DNA from 3 places in the Modicisalibacter sp. genome. Region 3 is predicted to be linked to each of the others. Evidence: predicted binding sites of a transcription regulator. Region 3 holds the regulator's gene; each other region holds the start of a gene.

Region 1 (7,556 bases), on a different contig from region 3:
CCACTACCGGCTGGCGCCCCTGCTGTCGGAAGGGGTCGAGCTGTACGCCGGTTTCGTGGATACCGACCGCTACCGTCTGTGGGCACAGGTCTGGTGCCCCGGCGACCCCTGCGGCACGGCATTTGTGGTCCACGGCTACTTCGACCACCTGGGCCTCTACCGCCACCTGCTGGAACGGCTGCTCGCCCGGGGCTGGCGCGTGGTGCTCTGGGACCTGCCCGGTCACGGCCTGTCGAGCGGGCCCCGCGCCACCATCGACGACTTCGAGGAGTACGGCGCCTGCCTGCAGGCGCTGCAGCACCACCTTACCCATCGCACGCTCGCCCCCGGCCCCTGGGTGGGGATCGGCCAGAGCACCGGCGCGGCGATTCTCGCCACCGACGCCCTAGGCCGCGGCACCACGGCACCCTGGGAAGCACTGGCCCTGCTCGCGCCACTGGTCCGCCCCTGGGGCTGGCCGCAGTCGAGCTGGCTGCACCGCCTGGCCAGCCCCTTCATCCGCTCGATCCCGCGTCGCTACCAGCCCAACTCCAACGACGCCGAGTTCGCCGACTTCCTGCGCGAACACGACCCGCTGCAGCCGGACCGCCTGACGCTCACCTGGGTGTCGGCGATGCGCCGCTGGATGGCCCACATGCTGGCACTGCCGGCCAGCGACCTGCCGGTGCTGATCCTGCAGGGCGAACAGGACCTGACCGTCGACTGGAGCTGGAACCTCGAGGTGCTGACCCGCAAGTTCCCCCGCGCCCGGGTCCATCGCCACCCCGAGGCGCGTCACCATCTGGTCAACGAGAGCCCGCCGATCCGCGACACCCTGTTCGATGAGCTCGACCAGTTTCTCGACGGCGTCATCGAACCGGCCGACCAGCCCTCGGTGACGCCGTGAAACGCACGCTCTGCAGCCTCTGCCTCGCCCTGCTGCTGGCCGCCTGTGCCGGCGCCCCGCCCTCGAGCACCACGCCCGAGCGCCGGGCCCTGCAGGGGCTGAGCCAGCGCGCCGCCGAGGCCGCCATGACCGCCCCCCACTGGGCGATCCCGGCCGAGGAACGCGTCCTGCTGCTGGCCCCGCCTCGGGTCGATGCCGACCTGCCCATCGCCACCGACACCTTCCGCGAGGCGCTCACCCGCGCCCTGCTCGGCCGCGACGGCGGCCCCCAGGTCCTCAACTGGACGCCCACGGCGAACGAGTCCGCGGCCCCCGACAACCAGTGGATCCTGGAAAGCCGGCTGCAGACCGAAGGCCCGATCCTCGCCCTCTCCGACCGCCGCCTGCTGCCCTACCGCCTGGAGCTGACGCTGCGCCGCCCGGGCAGCGACGCGCCGCGCTGGCGCTACCATATCGACGGTGCGCTGGATGCCTCAGCGCTGTAATCGCCCCATCCCGCGTTTTGCGGCACCCGGCATCGCGCGCCACAATGACCGGCCAGCCTCACCCGAGCAAGGAGTCGTCAGTCATGCCCCGCTACGCCCGTCACCTCTATCGTGAAGGCCCCGCCAACCCCTTCCCCGGCCTCAAGGCCCTGGAACGCAAGCTGGGGCGTTCGATTCCGCACCGACTGGGCTCCAACGAAGGGCTCGACATGCCGCATCACGCCCTGAAGGCGCGTTTCGGCGAGGCCGTGGCCGAGCTGGCGCGCAGCTACGGCGATGCCGAGGCGCTGGGCGTGCGCCGCCGGCTGGCCGAGGCACTGGACACACCAGTCGAGGCCCTGCTGGTGGACGCCGGCGCGGACAGCCTGCTCGCCCTGGCGCTGCGCGCCACCTGCGAGCCCGGTGACACCGTGATCACCAGCGCCGGTACCTACCCGACCTTCCGCTATTTCGCCGCCGGCCAGGGCTGCCGGGTGGTCGAGGTCGACTATCGCCGCGCACCGGGCCGACTGGCACCCGACCTCGCCGCCCTGGCGGAACACGCCCACCAGCACCACGCCCGGCTGGTCTATCTGGCCAACCCCGACAACCCCAGTGGCCACTGCCATGACGACGCGGCCGTGCAGGCACTGCGCGACGCCCTGCCGGCGGACTGTACCCTGCTGCTCGACGAGGCCTATCACGACTTCCGCGGCGATGCCGACGCGCCCGAGGCGGGCGCCGTGTGGCCCGGCGTGATCCGCGTGCGGACCTTTTCCAAGGCCCACGGGCTCGCCGGGCTGCGCATCGGCTACGCGATCGCCGACCCGGGGACGCTGGCCATGCTGCACAAGGTGCGCATCCATTATGCCGTCTCCTCGCTGGCCCTGGCCGCCGCGGAGACGGTGCTCGACCACCCCGGCGAGACCCGCGAGCACGTCGACGCGGTGATCCGGCGCCGCGAGCAGCTCGCCGAGCGGCTGCGCGCGCTGGGCGCCGAGGTGCCGCCGAGCGACACCAACTTCATCGCCGTGTGTCTGCCCGACGCCGAGACCGCCGAGCACGTGCACACCGCCCTGCTCGCCGATGGGGCGCTGATCCATCGCCCCGCGCACCCGGCACTGGGCGACGTGCTGCGCATCAGCACCCTGGCCGACGCCCTGCCCGAGGGCCGCCTGGCGGCGCTGGAGACCGTGCTGCCCGGCCGCTGACGCCGCCCTCTCACGCCGGGGCGGCCGACCCGCCCAGCACCAGCATCGCCGCCCCGGCCAGATAGCAGGCGATGATCGCCACGCTCTCGAAGCCGATCCGACCCGGGCCCTGCTCCTGGCGGCGGATCAGACCCAGCATCAGGATGCCGGTCATCAACAGCGACAGCGCCACCCACAGCGATACGTCGTCGGGCACGGCATGGTAGATCGAGCCGCCGCGGTAGGCGATGTCCGAGGCCGCGGCGAACAGCGTGTCGAAGGCATTGCCACCGATGATGCCGGCCACCGCCAGGGTCAGGGCGCCGCGCCGCACGGCGGCGATCGAGGTGACCAGCTCCGGCAGCGACGTGACCACCGAGGTCATCAGCACCCCCACCGCCGCCTGACTGAGCCCGGTGCGCTGGCTGATCACCGTGGCGCTGCGCTCCAGCAGCCAGCCGCTCACGCCGAGCACCGCCGCCATGATCACGAACGCCAGCCACAGCGTGGTCAGTGAGCGGGCCAGCGCCTGATCGTCCGGCTCGTCGAGACGGGTCTCGCGGGTGCGCGCCGGCTGCCACATGGGGTTGTGCTGGGCGCGGCTGACCAGACGCAGCCCGAACAGATAGATGATGAACAGCAGCGGCGTGACGGGGTGCACCTGCCACAGGGTCCACTCCGGCGAGAAGCGCCCCACCAGCAGCAGCGCCAGCAGGCAGATCAGCAGGCCGCCCTGCATCAGGTTGCCGATCGAGGCCGCGGCATGCTCCAGATTGGCGCGCCGGTGCGCCAGGTCGGCGAGCGTCAGGAACAGCGTCTGCACGGCGATGCCGCCCAGGGCGTTGCTCATCGCCAGTTCCGGCTGGTCGGAAAGTGCCGCGGACACCGACAGCACGATGCCCGACAGCGAGGTCGCCATGCCCAGCAGCAGCGCCCCGGCAACGGCCTCGCCCAGCCCGGTGCGATCGGCGAGATCATCGACTACCCGGGTCAGCCGGGTGCCCACCACCCCGATCACCAGGGCACAGGCCGCGAACAGGCCGACGCTGACCGCCAGCGGCAGGGACTCGAGCAGGGCCGTCATGCCGGGCTCCCGGGACTGCCGATCACTCGGGTGAAACGACGTGCTGTCATGGCTCGGTCCTCCGTGACCCGGATGGCCTGGCGTTCAGGCCGAGGATTCCCCGCCGCCGCGCAGCCGGTCGAGCTGGCGATAGCCGATCGCCTCCATCAGCTGGGGGCGGCCGGGATGCGGTACACCGGCCAGGTCGGCGAGCGTCAGTGCCACCCGCAGCACGCGATGGTAGGCCCGTGCCGAGAGCTTGAGCCGGGTCAGCACCTCGGCCAGCCAGACCCGCTCGGCCTCCGGCAGGGCACAGGCGGCCTCCAGCGCGGCTCCGGGCAGCCGGGCATTGAGATGCCCCCGTGCCAGCTGCCGCTCGCGGGCGGCGAGCACCCGCTCGCGTACCGTGGCCGAACTCTCGCCCCGGGTGTCGCGGGTCAGCTGGTCGGGCGGCAGGGCCGGCACCTCGACCTGCAGGTCGATGCGATCGAGCAGCGGCCCGGATAGCCGCGACTGGTAGCGCTGGATCTGCGCCGGGGTGCATACGCAGGCCTGGCGCGGGTCGCCCAGGTGCCCGCAGGGGCAGGGATTCATGGCCGCGACCAGCTGAAAACGCGCCGGGAAGCGGCGCTGGCGGCTGGCCCGGGCGATGTGGATCTCGCCGGACTCCAGCGGCTCGCGCATCACCTCCAGCACGCCGCGGTCGAACTGCGGCAGCTCGTCGAGAAACAGCACCCCGTGGTGGGCCAGCGAAATCTCGCCGGGCCGCGGCCGCGAACCGCCGCCCACCAGCGCCGCGCCGCTGGCGGTGTGGTGCGGCGAGCGGAAGGGACGCTGCCCCCACTGCGCCAGCAGGTCGAGCCCGCAGACCGAGCGCACCGAGGCCACCTCGAGCGCCTCGTCCGCCGACAGCGGCGGCAGGATGCCCGGCAGGCGGCTGGCGAGCATGGTCTTGCCGGTGCCCGGCGGACCGGCAAACAACAGGTTGTGCCCGCCCGCCGCCGCCACCTCCAGCGCGCGGCGCGCCTGATGCTGGCCACGCACCTCGGCGAGATCCGCCAGCGGCGCCCGGGACGGGGTCGGTGCCGTGAGGGTGTGGGCCGGCAGCGTGGCCTGCCCCAGCAGGTGCGCGACCACCTCGCTCAGGTGCCCTGCCGCCTGCACCGTCAGCCCCTCGGCCAGCGCGGCCTCGTCGGCGTTGTCCTCGGGCAGCAGCAGGGTCCGCTCGGCACGGCGCGCCGCCAGGGCGGCGGGCAGCACGCCGGAGACCGGGCGCAGCCGCCCGTCGAGGGCCAGTTCGCCGAGGCACTCCACGGACTCGAGCGACGCGACGGGGATCTGCTCGGAGGCCGCCAGGATACCCAGCGCGATCGGCAGGTCGAAGCGGCCGCCCTCCTTGGGCAGGTCCGCCGGCGCCAGGTTGACGGTGATGCGCCGCGTGGTGGGAAAGTCGAACCCGGCATTGGTCAGGGCGCTGCGCACCCGCTCGCGGCTCTCGCGCACGGCGGTTTCCGGCAGGCCGACCAGCGTCATGCCCGGCAGGCCGTTGGCCAGGTGCACCTCGACCAGCACCTCCGGCGCCTCGAGCCCCAGCCCGGCGCGTGTATGAACGAGAGCGAGTGCCATGGGCGGCTCCTTGATCCGACGACGTGGCCGCGAGCCGGACCGGCAGTGCCCGGCTCGCTACTTAAGAATCTGTTGATTCAGCATTCATTGATACAGATCGGGCCGTCATCGGCAAGGGCGTGGCTCAACGCGACGCCGAGTCGTCGTCCGCGGGCCGGGGCTCATCCGCCGCGGCGGCCTCGCCGGTTCCGGCGGACTCGCGCTCCGACGTGGCGTCATCCGGCGCGGGAGCGGTCGCCGTCTCGCCGGCGGACACCGGGGCGGCGCTCTCGGCCGAGGGCGTCTCGGCGTCCAGCGACGCTTCCAGCGCGGCGACCTGCTTCTCGAGCGCCTCGACGCGGGAGCGGGTGCGCTGCAGCACGTCCATGAGGATGTCGAAATCCTCGCGGGTCACCAGCTCCATGCGCTCGAAGGCACCGCGCATCACATGGTGCACGTTGCGCTGGATCTCCTCCGGCGCGTGGGAGGCATCCTGCAGGCGCTCGCCGAGCTGCTGGGCAAGGCGGCTGATGCGGTCGTTGGGGATCATGGGTCTCTCCTTGCAAGGGTGTCTCCAGCATACGCAACGCACTCGCCCCTGCACCAGCGCGTTGCGCTCGCCCCGGGACCTTCGCCAGGCCCGGTCACGAGGTCGTTCCCCGCCTGCGCCAGGGTGATGCAGCGGCGGTGTCCGCCGGCACCAAAACAGTGCGCTGCGTTGCAGCATGTCATCCCGACGCGCCTCTAAATCGGTGGCGAAAACAATTCATCTCACTGTTTTCAATCAACAAAAACAAAGGTGGCACATCCTTCGCCATATCGCTTTCAGGCGCCAGCCGACCACAAGGAGACGCAAGGGATGAAACTCATCACCGCCATTATAAAACCCTTCAAGCTCGACGATGTGCGCGAGTCCCTGGCCGACAACGGGGTGCAGGGCATCACCGTCACCGAGGTGAAAGGTTTCGGTCGCCAGAAGGGGCATACGGAGCTGTATCGCGGCGCCGAGTATGTCGTGGACTTCCTGCCCAAGGTGAAGATCGAGATCGCCCTCGACGACGACCGGGTGGACAGCGTGCTCGAGGCCATCCGAGCCGCCGCCAACAGCGGCAAGATCGGCGACGGCAAGCTGTTCGTCACGCCGCTGGAGGACGTGATCCGGATTCGTACCGGCGAACGGGGCCCCGACGCCGTCTGAGACGCAGGACAAGGAGACAACAACGATGACAGAGCTCAACTACGCGCTCGATACCTTCTACTTCCTCATCTGCGGGGTGCTGGTCATGTGGATGGCCGCCGGCTTCGCGATGCTGGAGGCCGGCCTGGTACGCTCGAAGAACACCGCGGAGATCCTCACCAAGAACGTCGTGCTGTTCGCCATCGCCTGCACCATGTACCTGCTCGTGGGCTACTACCTGATGTACTCGAGCGATGCCGGCGGCTTCCTGCCCAACCTCGGCGTGCTGCTGGGCAGCGAGAACGGCGTGGACGCGGTGCTGGCCGGCGGTGACGACGCCCCCTACTATTCCGCCCGCGCCGACTTCTTCTTTCAGGTGGTCTTCGTGGCGACCGCCATGTCGATCGTCTCCGGCGCCGTGGCCGAACGCATGAAGCTGTGGGCCTTCCTGGCCTTCGCGGTGGTGATGACCGCCGTCATCTACCCGGTCGAGGGCTACTGGACCTGGGGCGGCGGCTGGCTGAACGAACTGGGCTACTCCGACTATGCCGGTTCCGGCATCGTGCACCTCGCCGGTGCCGCCGCGGCGCTGGCCGGGGTGCTGGTGCTCGGCCCGCGCAAGGGCAAGTACGGCAAGAACGGTGCCATCTTCGCCATTCCCGGCGCCAACATGCCGCTGGCCACGCTCGGCACCTTCATCCTGTGGATGGGCTGGTTCGGCTTCAACGGCGGCTCCGAGCTGAAGCTCTCCGACGTGACCTCGGCGAACCACATGGCGCAGGTACTGGTCAACACCAATGCCGCGGCGGCGGGCGGCGTGATCGCCGCGCTGATCCTGGCCAAGCTCTGGTTCCGCAAGGCGGACCTGACCATGGCGCTCAACGGGGCGATCGCCGGCCTGGTGGCTATCACCGCCGACCCGCTTTCCCCCACCGCCCTGGGCGCGACGCTGATCGGCGCCATCGGCGGGCTGCTGGTGGTGGCCTCGATCGTGACCCTCGACAAGCTGCGCATCGATGATCCGGTGGGCGCCATCTCCGCCCACGGCGTGGCCGGCATCTGGGGCGTGATGGCGGTGCCGCTGTCCAACGGCGAGGCGACCTTCGGCGCCCAGCTGATCGGGGTGATCGGCATCTTCGCCTGGGTGTTCCTCGCCAGCCTGCTGGTGTGG
Region 2 (7,556 bases), on a different contig from region 3:
GTCGCCGCCGGCGGCTTCGGTACCCTCGACGTCGCGCAGCTCCGGCGGCAGGTCGTCGACGAGTACCTCGCGGCCCGAGGCCATCACCGTCAGCCAGCGGCAGGTGTTCTCGAGCTGACGCACGTTGCCGGGCCAGGCCAGCCGGGTGAGATGCTGCTCGGCCTCGCGGGTCAGCACCTTGGGTTCGGTGGCCAGTTCCCTGGCGGCTTCGGCGAGGAAGTGCTGGGCCAGCCGCGGGATGTCCTCGCGCCGTTCGGCGAGCCGCGGCAGATGCACGCGAATCACGTTGAGACGATGGAACAGGTCCTCGCGGAAGCGGCCGTCCTCGACCAGTTTCTCAAGGTTCTGGTGGGTGGCAGCGATGATCCGCACGTCGACCTTGACCGGGGTGTGGCCGCCGACACGATAGAACTCGCCGTCGGCCAGCACGCGCAGCAGGCGGGTCTGGGTATCGGGCGGCATGTCGCCGATCTCGTCGAGGAACAGCGTGCCGCCGTCGGCCTGCTCGAAGCGCCCGCGGCGCTGCGCCGAGGCGCCGGTGAAGGCGCCCTTCTCGTGACCGAACAGCTCGGACTCCATCAGGTCCTTGGGGATCGCCGCCATGTTCAGGGCGATGAACGGGTTCGCCTTGCGCGGGCTGTGCTGGTGCAGCGCCTGGGCGACCCGTTCCTTGCCGGTCCCCGACTCGCCGTTGATCAGCACGGTGATGTGCGACTGCGAGAGCCGCCCGATGGCGCGGAACACCTCCTGCATCGCCGGCGCCTCACCGATGATCTCGGCAGTCAGCCCCTCCGGCGCGCTGGCCGGCGCCTGGCGCTCGCGAGCATGCGCCACGGCGCGGCGCACCAGCGCCAGCGCCTCATCGACATCGAAGGGCTTGGGCAGGTACTCGAAGGCGCCACCCTGGTAGGAAGCCACCGCGCTGTCCAGGTCGGAATGCGCGGTCATCACGATCACCGGCAGGTCCGGATGACTCTCGCGCAGCCGTGCCATCAGGTCCAGGCCATCCAGCCCCGGCATGCGGATATCGGTGAGCAGCACGTCCGGCGGCTGGCGCAGCAGGCTTTCCAGCGCGGTGTCGGCGCGGTCGAAGCTGGTCACGTCCAGGTCGGGCTGGGCCAGGGCGCGCTCCAGCACCCAGCGAATGGCACGGTCGTCGTCGACGATGACGATACGAGCGGCGTCGGTCATAAAGCCCTCCAGCGGGTAACAGTGGGGGCGCCTCCGGCGCAGGTCACGAGAGGCGCACCGGCGGCGCGATGGGACGCCGGCCGGTTCATGCGGAACACGCCAGCGGGATCAGCAGGCGGAATTCCGTGCAACCGGGCTGCGAGTCGCACTCGACCAGTCCCTGGTGCTGGTGCAGGATCGACTGGGCGATCGACAACCCCAGCCCGCTGCCCTCGGCACGTCCCGAGACCATCGGATAGAACAGCGTCTCCTGGAGCGCGGGGGGAATCCCGGGGCCGTTGTCGATCACCGCCACCTCACAGACCAGCCGATGGCGCTCGGCGCCCAGGGTGAACTGGCGCCGGGCCCGGGTACGCAGCGTCAGGCGTGGCGCGTCGACGGCGCTCTCCTCCAGGGCCTGCACGGCGTTGCGGGCGACGTTGAGCACCGCCTGGATCAGCTGCGCCTCGTCGCCGTGCAGGTCCGGCAGGCTGGGGTCGTAGTCGCGTGCATAATCGACCCGCGGGTGCTCGGCCTCGAGCAGCGCCCGTACCCGCTCGAGTACCTTGTGGATGTTGAGCGGCTCGTGCCCGGCGGGGCGATTGGGGCCGAGCATGCGGTCGACCAGGTCACGCAGACGGTCGGCTTCCTCGACGATCACCCGGGTAAACTCGGCCAGCTGCGGGTCCGGCAGGTCGCGCTCGAGCAGCTGGGCGGCACCGCGGATGCCGCCCAGCGGATTCTTGATCTCGTGGGCCAGCCCCCGCGAGAGCACCTTGATGGTCTCCTGACGGGTGATCAGCGCCTCCTCCCGGGAGATACGTATCAGCCGGTCGCGGGGCTCGATCTCGAGCAGCAACTCCCGGTCCGACAGCGGCGTGGCCGTGAAGTCCACCGTGACCGGTTCCGTCCCGGCGGGCAGCAGTACGGCCTCACGCTGGGTAAAGGGATGCCGGGCCTCCAGCGCCTTGGTCAGCACCGCCGCGATGGCGCCGCCGTCGCCTTCCAGACAGTCCAGGCGTGTGCCCCTGACCCGGCTCTCGCTGACCGCCAGCAGCGCCTCGGCGGCCGGGTTCAGCCAGCGTACGCGCAGGGCGTCGTCCAGATAGACGACGGCGGTGGTCAGGTTCTCCAGCAGGCGTTGATACATGGGCGCTCTCCCGTGCGGGATGTGTCACGACAAGGACTGCAAGAAGCGCGCCATGCCGGGAAACCCGGCATTCAGCGGGATGAACGCCGATGGCGCGCCCCTTGACGCACCATTATGGTGCATTTGCTCGTGCAGGGCTGTGCCAAGGTGGCGAAATCGGTGTGTCGAGTGTGGTGAACAGCAAGCCGCCGCTCAGGGCGACCGGGCGGGATTGTTGGGGTTGGCAGGCAGATGGACGCTGGCGCGCTGCACGTAGAGGGTCACCGGCGCACTGCGATGGCGCACCCGGCCCTGGGCGTCGAGCAGCTCCGCCTGCAGGGTGTGCTCGCCACGCACCAGATCCGTGAGCATGAACACGCGCGCGTGCAGCGCCGACTGGCTGACCCGGCCATCGACGAGCAGGCGGACCTTGTGGTCCGGCCGCAGGGCGGGCTCGATGGCCAGCGCCACCTGCACGTTGCCGGCGGCGCCGGTAGGCAGCGTCTCGCCATCCTCGGGCTGTTCGATGCGGAAGGTGGTGTAGGGCATGAACGGCGTGTCGGCACTCGCCGGTTGCCGGGCCGTTTCGCGCTCGACATCACGCGCCGCGGGTTCGCGCACGGGGGCGGATGGCAGCACGCTCAGCGGCTCCAGCTCGACACGCTCGCCCTGTTCCACCGGTCGGTCGGTGAAGACCGCATTGCCCTGGGCATCGGTGGTGCGATAGACGCTGGCCGCCGAAACGACGCTCGGTGCCGCACCCGCTACTAGGCAGACGGCCAGCAGCATGGCCGGCAGGCAGCGGTTCATGGGAGCCCTCCTTGATGGCGTGACGACACGGCCGCGTGTCTCGTCCGAGTGTAACGCAAACAAAGAGCCCGCCGATTGGCGGGCTCCATGTCGCGACACGCCCGGCGCACCGCGCCGGCCGGAGGCGGGATCAGCAGCTGTAGTAGAGGTCGAACTCCACCGGATGCGTCGCCATGCGCAGGCGCTGGACGTCTTCTTCCTTGAGCTCGATGTAGGCATCGATCATGTCGTCGGTGAACACGCCGCCTTCGGTGAGGAAGGCCCGGTCGTTGTCCAGGGCTTCCAGGGCCTGATCGAGGCTGTTGGCCACGGTCGGCACCTGCTTGCCCTCTTCCGGCGGCAGGTCGTAGAGGTTCTTGTCCATCGCGTCGCCGGGATGGATCTTGTTCTTGATGCCGTCGATGCCCGCCATCAGCATCGCCGCGAACGCCAGGTAGGGGTTGGCGGTCGGGTCGGGGAAGCGAGCCTCGACGCGCTTGCCCTTGGGGCTGGCGGTGTAGGGGATGCGGATCGACGCGGAACGGTTGCGCGCGCTGTAGGCGAGCATGACCGGCGCCTCGAAGCCCGGCACCAGACGCTTGTAGGAGTTGGTGGAGGCGTTGGTGAAGGCGTTCAGGGCCCGCGCGTGCTTGATGATGCCGCCGATGTAGTACAGCGCCATCTCGGACAGGCCGGCGTACTCGTCACCGGCGAACTGGTTGGTGCCGTCCTTCCAGAAGGACTGGTGGACGTGCATGCCGGAGCCGTTGTCGCCGACGATCGGCTTGGGCATGAAGGTCGCGGTCTTGCCGTAGGCGTGGGCCACGTTGTGGACCACGTACTTCAGCTGCTGGACCTCGTCGGCCTTCTTGACCAGGGTGTTGAACTTCACGCCGATCTCGTTCTGGCCGGCGTTGGACACCTCGTGGTGATGGACTTCCACCGCCTGGCCGATCGCCTCCAGGGTGTTGCACATCGCGCTGCGGATGTCGTGGAAGCTGTCCACCGGCGGTACCGGGAAGTAGCCGCCCTTGACCCGCGGGCGGTGACCCAGGTTGCCGCCTTCCACGCTGGTGGAATCGGTGGCCCAGGCGCCTTCCTCGGAGGTGATCTTGTACATCGCACCCTGGAGGTCGGTCTTCCAGTGCACCTCGTCGAAGATGAAGAATTCCGGCTCCGGGCCGAAGAAGGCAGTATCGCCCAGGCCGGTGGACTGCAGGTAGGCCTCGGCGCGCTTGGCGATGGAGCGCGGGTCGCGCTCGTAGCCCTGCATGGTGGCCGGCTCGATGATGTCGCAGCGCAGCACCAGGGTGGCGTCCTCGGTGAACGGGTCGAGGAAGCCGGAGCCGTCCTCCGGGCGCAGGATCATGTCGGACTCGTTGATGCCCTTCCAGCCTTCGATGGAGGAGCCATCGAACATCTGGCCGTTCTCGAAGAACTCTTCATCGACGGCGCCGGCCGGAATCGTGACGTGCTGCTCCTTGCCCTTGGTGTCGGTGAAGCGCAGGTCCACCCACTTGACGTCGTGTTCTTCGATCAGGGCGAGTGTCTTCTCAGACATGATGTCCTCCACAAATGAGCCGATAGCTCGAATCGATGGCTTGCGTGTCCAGCGTCGTTGTAGCACGCCGCTTCAGGATTGCCCATGACGTGCCGTTCTGGCAAACGAAATGCAGACACCGTGCCAAAATGGCGCACCATTTATCGCTATCGTCGCAAGCCAATGAAATTCCGCCATAAAAGGCGACGCTGACAGTCTCGCCGAATAATGAAAGCGGTGATCCCAGTGTGGTCGGCATTTTTCACCGTCGACCTAATGCACCACAAAAGGTCATCAATTTTCATTGATGCACCATATCAGTGCATGCGCCTAAGATGGCGAAAACCCGGACGATCAATGGAGCATCTCAACCATCGACGGAGGGAAAAACCACCCGCGAATCGCCACAAAATCAGCAGGCTGCAAGTTGATACCCTTTGAAACCACCGGCTACGCTTTATTACAAACAACGCGCGGGACGGCAGGGCACGCTGACAAACCACTACCGAGCGCCAAGGGCGCGGTGCTTCGGGCGGCCGGCGACACGGCAACCGGTCGGCACCGTCACTGGACCGCCATTATGCATTCCTACAGTGTCATCCTTGACGCCCGCCGCGGTCATGCACGCCTGGGGCGCTGCCTGGCCGGCCTCGCGCGGGACTTCGGCCAGACGCCCACCCGTCACGAGATCTGGCTGCTCGTCGACAAGTCTCGCAGTCGCATCGAGCGGCTGGCCGAGGCACACGGCGCCCGGCTGCTGTTGCTGCCCGACCGGCCCCGAGGCCAGCGCCTCAATATCGTGGCCAATCGCAGCCAGGCCGACGTGCTGGCGTTTCTCGATCCGGCGACCGACCCACCCCCGGGCTGGCTGGCCCTGGTCGACCAGGCCCTGGCGTCGCAGTGGGACGTCGTCGCGCTGATCAGCGACGGCTGGCTCACCACTCACTGGCTGGCACGCCTGCCGGGCGGTGGCGGGCGGATTCGGCTGCTGGCGATGCGCCACAGCTGGTTCGAACGGGTCGGCGGCTTCGACCCGGATCTGGAAGGCACGGCCGAACGCGACCTGCTGGCCCGCCTGCGCGCCTGCCATGCCAGCGTGCTGCAGCGGCGCATGGGAGACGGCCAGCGCTCGGCAGGATGAGCGGTGCCGATGCCGGGGCTTGGGATAGACTGAGGGAACACGGAGGTGTCGCGCGCCGGACGCGCGGGGAGGGAAAACGCCATGAACGGCCTGGATATGGCTCAGGACCTGGCCTGCCGTCTGCGCGGCCACTGGCGGCGCAGCCAGGCGGAGCCCCTGTGGGGACGCAGCGCGATCCTCGTGCTGCCCCGCGTGCTGCCCAGCGATGCCGAGGCCCGGCTGCCGCATCGCGCCGCGTGGTGTCTGGGGCGCGAGAGCCTGGAGCGGCTGCTGCTCAACCTCAGCGACATCGCCCGGCTGGTCTGCCTGGGCACGGCGCTGCAGCCCCATCATGACCCGCAGGCCCGCATCACCCTGACCTTCGACGCCGGCTGGCGCAGCACCCTGGACGTGGCCATGCCGCTGCTCGCGCACTACGCCATCCCCGCCAGCGTGTTCCTGAGTACCGGATGGCTGCGTCATCCGCGCGGCAGCTGGCGCCTCACCATCGGCGAAGGCCTGTGGGAAGGGCGCGACGCCCGGCGCATCCACGACACGCTGGCCGATGCGGGCCTGCCCCGGCCACCCCTGCCACCGGCGAGCCCCGACACCGCCTACAGCCGCGCCCTGGCCCGCTACCTGACCCAGCTCGAAGGGCTGGACGCACGCCGCCTCGCCGCCGTGGCCGACTACCTGCACAACGAGCTGGGCCACGCGCCCCACAACCTCGACCCCTTCAGCATCCGCCGGCTGGAACACGAAGGGCTGGTGCGTTTCGGCGGGCGCGGCGTGGGTCTGAGCGACCTGGAACCGCTCGACGATGACGCCGTACGCCGCCAGGTGAAGGGCGCCCGCCGGGAACTCGCCCGGCTGTGTCGCGAGCCGCTGCCGATCTTCGCCTACCCCGACCGGCAGCCTTCCCCGCGCCTGCAGCGGCTCGTCAGCCAGTGCGGCGTCAGCCTGGCGCTGGCCGGGCAGGGTGGCTGGCTGTCGCCACGCAGCGACCCGCTTGCCCTGCCCCGCATCCCGCTGACCCAGCCGCTGGCGCAGAGCCCCGGGCGGCTGTTCGACTACCTGCTCGGACAGCTGTGAGCCCGAACACTCACGGCGACTGGTCCTGCTGGTTCTGCTCCATCATCTGGTAGAGCTGTTCGTGCATTTGCCGGGCGTTCTCCTGCATCTGGCGCCGCAGGCGGAAGATCTCCGCATAGACCTTGCCGGCCTGTTCCGGGTCCGCCTTGTCGTCCAGCGACAGCTCCCGCAGTCGCAGGCGCTGCTCCATCATCTTTTCCATCAGCGGCTGCTGCTCCTTGAAGAAGTCGCGCTGGATCTGGCGCAGCTCCTCGCGCTGGGGCCCCTGCAGCCACGCCGGATTGCCCATCATGCCGTGGCCGTACCAGCCGCCGGCCTCATCGTCATCGTCGTCCATCATGCCCGGGCCATAGCCCGCGCCATAACCGCCCATCATGCCCGGGCCCATGCCCGCGCCGTAGCCACCCATCATGCCCGGACCCATGCCCGCGCCGTAGCCGCCCATCATGCCGGGCCCCATGCCCGCGCCGTAGCCGCCCATCATGCCCGAGCCGTATCCACCGCCCCCCATCATGCCCGGCCCATAGCCGCCATGATCGAAGCGGCCGCCCTCGTTACCGTGGGCCAGTGCCAGGCCGGAGCCCAGTCCCAGCGACGCGGCCAGCAAGCCGCCCCAGAGCCATGCTTTCATCGATAACCTCCTCGCGAGTCGTCTCGAAAACGTGCCTCTCCAGACTAGAAAGAAGGGCGCCATGACGGCTTGACGGGGGTCAAGA
Region 3 (7,556 bases):
AACAGCGCGCCGCTCTGAAAGAGCATGCCCATGCGCCGGCGCAACCGGAACAACGCGCGGCGCGGCAGCCGATGAACGTCCTCGCCGGCGATGCGCACCCGCCCCGCATCCGGGTAGAGCTGGCCGCCGATCAGCTTGAGCAGCGTGGTCTTGCCGGTGCCGCTGGGCCCCATGATGGCCGTGATCTTGCCCCGGGGGACCTGCAGATCGAGACCGCGAAAGATTTCCTTCTCGCCGCGTGAGAAATGCAGGCCTTCCACATCGACGAGCAACGAGTCATTCATCAGCACAACCTAATGGTAATGGCCGAAAATTATCGAACATTGTATCCTAACTAATATTACCGCCGCCATCCCTCTCGGACGACGCTTGCAAGCCCCACGCGCAACCCGTTTAATGGGCGACCGTTCACCCGCACCCCCTTGAATCGAACATCCACCGCTTCGACCGGCACCGACGATTACGCCATGACCACCGATCCCCAGTTCGCCTTTCGTGACAGCGCACGTCGCACCCTGCACATCGAACAGCAGGCCATCGCCGCGCTCGAAGGCAAGCTCTCGGACGACTTCGACACGGCCTGTCGCCTGATGCTGGCCTGCGAGGGGCGTGTCGTGGTCACCGGCATGGGCAAGTCCGGCCATGTCGCCCGCAAGATCGCCGCCACTCTGGCCAGCACCGGCACGCCGGCCTTCTTCGTGCACCCCGGTGAGGCCAGCCACGGCGACCTGGGCATGATCACCTCGCGTGACGTGGTGCTCGCCCTGTCGAACTCCGGCGAAACGGACGAGGTCACGGCCCTGCTGCCGCTGCTCAAGCGCATGGGCGCTCCATTGATCAGCATGACCGGTCGGCCGGGCTCCACGCTGGCCCGCTACGCCCAGGCGCATCTCGATGCCGGCGTGACTCGCGAGGCCTGCCCCCTGGACCTCGCCCCCACCGCCTCGACCACCGCCGCCCTGGCCTTGGGCGACGCCCTGGCCGTGGCCCTGCTCGAGGCGCGCGGCTTCACCGCCGAGGATTTCGCCCTGTCGCATCCCGGCGGCACCCTCGGCCGTCGCCTGCTGCTCAAGGTCGAGGACCTGATGCACACCGGCGAGCGACTGCCCTGCGTGGCGCTCGGCAGCCCGCTGCGTGACGCCCTGCTGGAAATCACCCGCAAGGGGCTGGGCTTCACCTGTGTGATCGACGCCGACGGCCGGCTCTGCGGCGTCTTCACCGACGGTGACCTGCGCCGCACCCTCGACCAGCACACCAACCTTCATGACCTGCGCGTCGAGGCGGTGATGACCCGGGGTGGCAAGCGGACTCACGGCCACGTGCTGGCCGCCGAGGCCGTCAAGCTCATGGAAGACAATCGCATCACCGCCCTGGCGGTGGTCGACGCCGACGAGCGACCGGTCGGCGCCCTGCACATGCACGATTTGCTGGCCAGCGGCGTGATCTGAACCGAACCGGCCCATCACGTCCACCGACACGAGGAGAACGCCATGGCTCTCGACCCGCGCCTCAACCATCCCCGGCTCGTGGAATGCGCTCGGCACGTCCGACTGCTGGCCCTCGACGTGGATGGCGTGATGACCGACGGGCGGCTGCACTTCCAGTCCGACGGCCAAGAGATCAAGAGCTTCAACACCCAGGACGGTCAGGGCATCAAGCTGCTGCGCCAGGCAGGCATCGAGGTCGCTCTGATCACCGGACGCACATCGCCCATGGTCAGCCGTCGCGCCGCCGCCCTGGGCATCGAGCACGTCTTCCAGGGCAACGACGCCAAGCTCGACCTGCTGCGCCAGCTGCTCGACACGCTGGGACTGACCTGGCAGCAGGCGGCCTACTGCGGCGACGACCTGCCCGACCTGGCGCCCATTCAGCGCGCCGGTCTCGGCATCAGCGTGCCCAACGCGCCGGACTACATTCGCCGCCACGCCGACTGGGTCACCGCTCGCTCCGGCGGGAACGGCGCGGTGCGCGAGATCTGCGACGGCCTGCTCGAGCTTCAGGGGCACTGGGCCTCGGTGCTCGATACCTATCTCCACGGGCAGGGCTGACGCCATGACCCTGTCGCGCCGGCGCCTTTCCACCCTGCTGCTGGGCCTGCTACTGCTCGGCCTGGGCGGCGTGCTGACGCTCATCGACCAACGCGACGTGGGCCTGCCCGGCCCGGTTCCGACGGGCGAGACCGGGGAACCGGACTACTATCTGGAAAACGCCCGCCTCACTCGCTTCGACGCCACGGGCCGAGCCTATCAGTACCTGACCACGCCGCGCATCGAGCACACCCCCGGGGACGACGTCACCCGCCTGGAGACCCCGCGGGCCCGCCTGGACGACAAGCAGGGTCGCACCTGGCTTGCCACCGCCGACAAGGGTAGGCTGGAGGCTGGCGGCAACCCGCTGGTACTCATCGGCCATGCCAGGCTCCGGGCGCCGGAAGAAGGCTGGCAGGCAACCAGTGATGTGCTCCATTACGATGCCGATACCTACCACGCCTGGAGCGACAGTCGCGCCACGCTGCGCCAGTATCGCCAACGGGTCAGCGGCGATCGGCTCGACGCCTGGATCGACACCGGCCGCATGCGCCTGAACGGCGACGTTCAAGGCTTTCATCCGCCGATCAGCCCACAGGGAGGAACCTGATGCGCCCCTATCTTGCCGGCCTCGGCCTGACCGCACTGGCCTTGTTCGCCCCCGGCGTCTCGGCCCTGGAGAGCGATGCCCGCCAGCCCATCAACGTGGCGGCGGACCGCCTTGACCTCGATGACCGTGCCGGTACCGCCGTCTACACCGGCGACGTCAACCTGACCCAGGGCAGCATGGTGCTCGAGGCCGAACGCGTCGAGATCGCGCGCAACGACCAGGGCGAGGTGACCCGGGTCACCGCCACCGGCGACACGCAGCGCGCCTATCTGGAACAGCGCCCGGCCCCCGACGACCAACTGGTGAAGGGCTGGGGCGACACCGTCATCTATCATGCCGCCGAACGCCGGGTCGAACTGATCGGCAACGCCGAGCTTCACCAGGCCCGCGACACCTTCAACGGCGCCTATGTCGAGTACTATCTCGACAGCCGCAAGGTCCAGGCCCGCTCCAAGGCGCAGGGCAGCGACGGCCAGCGGGTCCGCATGACCCTGACCCCCAAGTCGTCGCCGTGAACCCGCCGTCCTGAGGATGACCATGAAGACCCTTGTCGCCCGCCATCTCGCCAAGAGCTACAAGAACCGCCGCGTGGTCCAGGACATCAGCCTGACCATCGGCCAGGGCAGCATCGTCGGCCTGCTCGGCCCCAACGGGGCGGGCAAGACCACCTCGTTCTACATGATCGTCGGTCTGGTGCGCGCCGACGCCGGCGAGGTGACCATCGACGATCTGGACCTGAGCCGCGCCCCCATGCACCAGCGCGCCCGCGCCGGGATCGGCTACCTGCCCCAGGAGGCCTCGATCTTCCGCAAGCTCTCGGTGGCCGACAACATCATGGCCATCCTCGAGACTCGCCGGGATCTCGACAAGGCGGGGCGCAGGAAACTCCTCGAGCAACTGCTCGAGGAGTTCCATATCGATCACATTCGCGACAACACGGGCATGAGCCTGTCCGGCGGCGAGCGCCGCCGCGTGGAAATCGCTCGCTCGCTGGCCACCGAACCGGCCTTCATCCTGCTCGATGAACCCTTTGCCGGCGTCGACCCCATCTCGGTGGGCGAGATAAAGAGCATCATCCGCCAGCTGCGCGACCGCGGCATCGGCATCCTCATCACCGACCACAACGTCCGCGAGACGCTGGACATCTGCGACAAGGCCTACATCGTCGGCGACGGCCAGATCATCGCCGAAGGTAGCGCCGAGGCGATCCTGGCCAGCGAGAAGGTACGCGAAGTCTACCTGGGCCACGAATTCCGGCTCTGACCCTCCTTCCGACGAAACCCTCGACCGTTACGGCGCTTCGTGGCACGGTTATTGCTTAACTACTTGCAAGCCGTGAGGGGGCGGGATACGGTATCCCCGAATCCGTCAGCGAAGTAGGCACGTCATGGCTATGAAACCCACGTTGCAGCTCCGGGTCGGCACGCAGCTGACCATGACGCCCCAGCTGCAGCAGGCCATCCAGTTGCTGCAGCTGTCGACGCTGGACCTCCGCCAGGAAATTCAGCAGGCGCTCGAGTCCAACCCCATGCTCGAGATGGAGGAGGAGTTCGGCGAGACCGCCGTCAGCGATGCGGCCGAGGACGACTGGAACCAGGACATCCCGGATGAGCTGGCCGTCGACAGCGACTGGTCCGACACCTATCAGGACATGGCTTCCGGCAGTCGCAGCGACGAGGGGCCGGATCTCGAACGCAATGCCGCCGGGGAAAGCCTTCAGGACCACCTCACCTGGCAGCTCGCCATGGCCGACCTGAACGAGCGCGAACGCATCATCGCCGAAACCCTGATCGACGCCGTCGACGCCGACGGCTACCTGGCCGCCCCCCTAGACAGTCTCGTCGACGGGCTGCGCGCCCAGGGCCTCGAGGGGCTGCGCGCCCCAGAGGTGGAAGCGGTACTGATGCGCCTTCAGCAGTTCGAGCCCACCGGCGCCCTGGCCCGCGACCTGCGCGAATGCCTGCTTTTACAGCTCGGCGTCCTGCCCGACGACACGCCCCTGCTCCCTCAGGCCCGGCGACTGGTGCGGCAGTTCCTCGAGGCCCTGGCCGGCGACGACCGCAAGCTGCTCAAGCGCCGGCTGCGGCTCGATGACGACCAGCTCGACAGCGTGATCGCGCTGATCCGTACCCTCGATCCGCGTCCCGGCCAGGCCTTCGACGCCACCGGCAACGACTACGTGATTCCCGATCTGGTGGCACGCCACTCGCACGAAGGCTGGCGCATCGAGCTCAACCCCGAAGCCCTGCCCCGCCTGCGCATCCAGCCCGACTATGCCGCCCTGATTCGCCGCGCCGACAAGAGCGACGACAACACTTTCATGAAGCAGCACCTGCAGGAGGCGCGCTGGCTGATCAAGAGCCTCTCCAGCCGCAACGACACCCTGCTCAAGGTCGGGCGCGAGATCATGACCCGGCAACTGGACTTCCTCGACCACGGCGAGGAATCCATGAAGCCCCTGATCCTGGCCGACATCGCACAGGCGGTGGAAATGCACGAATCCACCATCTCGCGGGTGACCACCCAGAAGTTCATCCACACGCCACGCGGCGTCTTCGAGCTCAAGTACTTCTTCTCGAGCCATGTCGGCGGCGAGGGCGATGCGCATTCCAGCACCGCGATCCGCGCCCGGCTCAAGAAGCTGATCGGCGAGGAACCGCCCCGCAAGCCGCTCTCCGACAGCAAGCTGGTCGACCTGCTCGCCGCGGACGGCATCAAGGTGGCTCGCCGCACCGTCGCCAAGTATCGCGAGGCCATGGGGATCCCTTCCTCCAGCGAGCGCAAGCGACTAGCCTGAAGGGGCGCAGAAGCGTCCTGATCGACAGGGTCCGAACCATCTTCACGTCGGCCCTCTCACAGGGGTTTGCTAAGCTGCAAAAAGGGTTACAATCGAGCCACCACTCGCCGGAACAGGAGCGTGTCCATGCAAGCGAATATCACCGGCCATCATGTCGAACTGACAGATGCATTGCGTGACTACGTCAACGAGAAACTGACGCGTCTCGAGCGTCATTACGACAACATCACGACCGTTCAGGTAACCCTCTCGGTCGAGAAGGAACGCCACCAGGCTGCCTGCACCCTTCACGCCGCCGGTGCCGACTTGCATGCCGAAGCCGAGAATGGCGACATGTACGCCGCCATCGACGCTCTGGCCGACAAGCTCGATCGCCAGCTCGTCAAGCACAAGGAAAAGGCCCAGGCCCGCGCGCAAGGCGCCGGGGCCCGCTGACTCCGCCCATCATGACACTGGAAGCCATCCTGCCCCCCGAGCGCACGCTCTTCGCGGTGCCCGGGGGGAGCAAGAAGCGCGTGCTGGAATTCTTCAGCACCTTCATCGCGCAGAACACGCCGAGCCTGGACAGCCAGGAAGTCTTCAGCCGCCTGATCGGCCGCGAGCGGCTGGGCAGCACCGGGATCGGCAACGGCGTGGCGATCCCCCATGCGCGCAACCCTCACTGCAAGGCGCCGATCGCCGGCTTCCTCAAGCTGCAGGAACCCATCGACTTCGATGCCGTCGACGGCGAGCCGGTCGACCTGATCTTCGTGCTGCTGGTGCCCGAGGAAGCGGACGACACTCACCTCGCCCTGCTGGGCCAGGTGGCCGGCATCATGAACGACGCCGACATCCGCAGCCGTCTGCGTCACAGCGAAAGTCAGCGCGAGCTCTACGAGACCCTGCTCGACGCCATTCGCCGCCAGGAAGGCACATCCGGCGAGACGCTCGGCTAGTCGCGCTTCTCGTTCCACCGCCACCAGGAGAGCCGCCGCGATGCAGCTCGTGATCATCAGCGGTCGTTCCGGGTCCGGCAAGTCGATCGCCCTCCAGGCCCTCGAGGACCTGGGCTTCTATGCCATCGACAACCTGCCGGCCATGCTCCTCGACCCCCTGATCGATGAACTCCGACAGGACGACACCCGCCGCTCCAATATTGCCGTGAGCATCGATGCCCGCAACGTGCCCACCGCCCTCGAACGCTTTCCCGGGCTGCTGGAAACGCTGCGCGCCCGCGGCCTCGACTGCCAGGTGGTCTACCTGACCTCCGAGGACAAGATCCTGCTCGAGCGCTACTCGGCCACGCGGCGGCGCCACCCGCTGACCCGGGACAGCGAGATGACCCTCGCGGAAGCCGTCGAATCCGAGGAACAGGCACTGTCGGGCATCCGCGACCTCGCCGACCTCGTCATCGACACCTCGCAGCTGTCGGTGCACGAGCTGCGCGGGCGCATCGCCGAGCAGGTCGCCCATCACCGCAGCGGCCAGCTGACCCTGACCTTCGAGTCCTTCGGCTTCAAGCGCGGCGTGCCGCTCGACGCCGATATCGTCTTCGATGCCCGCTGCCTGCCCAACCCCTACTGGGACCCGCGGCTGCGCCAGTTCAACGGCCGCGACCCGGAAATCGTCGACTTCCTCGAAGGCTACCCGGAAGTCACCGCCATGCATGACGACATCCGCGCCTGGCTGGAGCGCTGGCTGCCGGCCTACCAAGCCAGCAACCGCAGCTACCTGACCGTGGCCGTCGGCTGCACCGGCGGCCAGCACCGCTCGGTCTATCTCACCGAGCGCCTCGCCGCAGTCTTCGCCGAACACTATCAGGTGCGGCTACGCCATCGGGAGCTGGGCATCAACACCGCCGTGGGGGCGTCCCGTGCCGAGCCGTGAACTGACCCTGACCAACAAGCGCGGCCTGCACGCCCGCGCCGCCACCAAGCTCGTCCAGTGCTGTCAGGGCTACGAAGCGCGGATCATCGTCCATCATCAGACCCGCTGCGGCGATGCCGCCAACATCATGTCGCTGCTGATGCTCGCCGCCCCCTGCGGCACCTGCCTGACCATCGAGGCGGAAGGCCCCCAGGCCGAGGAAGCCCTGGACGCCCTCCAGGCGCTCTTCGAGGCACGCTTCGACGAGGAGCAATGA

What was found. The regulator sigma-54, encoded in region 3, starts transcription at its own class of promoters, with help from an activator protein. The targets are predictions, from matches to a motif close to TGGCACNNNNNTTGCTNT.
Region 1: a site for sigma-54 is predicted at 6,009-6,026, ahead of ACTCB7_RS09380 (P-II family nitrogen regulator). Genes of this name have one in related genera too.
Region 2: a site for sigma-54 is predicted at 4,758-4,775, ahead of glnA (glutamate--ammonia ligase). Genes of this name have one in related genera too.

What each region holds. Positions count from the first base shown of each region.
Region 1 covers NZ_JBSREH010000027.1:2,927-10,482, reverse strand. Annotated here, with positions in the region: gene ACTCB7_RS09410 (alpha/beta hydrolase) at 1-886, shown strand, start outside; gene ACTCB7_RS09405 (hypothetical protein) at 883-1,371, shown strand; gene ACTCB7_RS09400 (aminotransferase class I/II-fold pyridoxal phosphate-dependent enzyme) at 1,455-2,561, shown strand; gene ACTCB7_RS09395 (sodium:calcium antiporter) at 2,572-3,624, opposite strand; gene ACTCB7_RS09390 (YifB family Mg chelatase-like AAA ATPase) at 3,709-5,229, opposite strand; gene ACTCB7_RS09385 (accessory factor UbiK family protein) at 5,354-5,758, opposite strand; gene ACTCB7_RS09380 (P-II family nitrogen regulator) at 6,068-6,406, shown strand; gene ACTCB7_RS09375 (ammonium transporter) at 6,432-7,556, shown strand, end outside.
Region 2 covers NZ_JBSREH010000013.1:46,484-54,039, forward strand. Annotated here, with positions in the region: gene glnG (nitrogen regulation protein NR(I)) at 1-1,191, opposite strand, end outside; gene glnL (nitrogen regulation protein NR(II)) at 1,277-2,320, opposite strand; gene ACTCB7_RS04905 (DUF4124 domain-containing protein) at 2,513-3,109, opposite strand; gene glnA (glutamate--ammonia ligase) at 3,240-4,649, opposite strand; gene ACTCB7_RS04915 (glycosyltransferase family A protein) at 5,209-5,769, shown strand; gene ACTCB7_RS04920 (polysaccharide deacetylase family protein) at 5,851-6,840, shown strand; gene ACTCB7_RS04925 (Spy/CpxP family protein refolding chaperone) at 6,851-7,471, opposite strand.
Region 3 covers NZ_JBSREH010000041.1:86,078-93,633, reverse strand. Annotated here, with positions in the region: gene ACTCB7_RS12545 (ABC transporter ATP-binding protein) at 1-284, opposite strand, end outside; gene ACTCB7_RS12540 (KpsF/GutQ family sugar-phosphate isomerase) at 468-1,448, shown strand; gene ACTCB7_RS12535 (KdsC family phosphatase) at 1,491-2,048, shown strand; gene lptC (LPS export ABC transporter periplasmic protein LptC) at 2,053-2,637, shown strand; gene lptA (lipopolysaccharide transport periplasmic protein LptA) at 2,637-3,152, shown strand; gene lptB (LPS export ABC transporter ATP-binding protein) at 3,175-3,900, shown strand; gene ACTCB7_RS12515 (RNA polymerase factor sigma-54) at 4,025-5,434, shown strand; gene hpf (ribosome hibernation-promoting factor, HPF/YfiA family) at 5,561-5,869, shown strand; gene ptsN (PTS IIA-like nitrogen regulatory protein PtsN) at 5,881-6,369, shown strand; gene rapZ (RNase adapter RapZ) at 6,410-7,300, shown strand; gene ACTCB7_RS12495 (HPr family phosphocarrier protein) at 7,287-7,556, shown strand.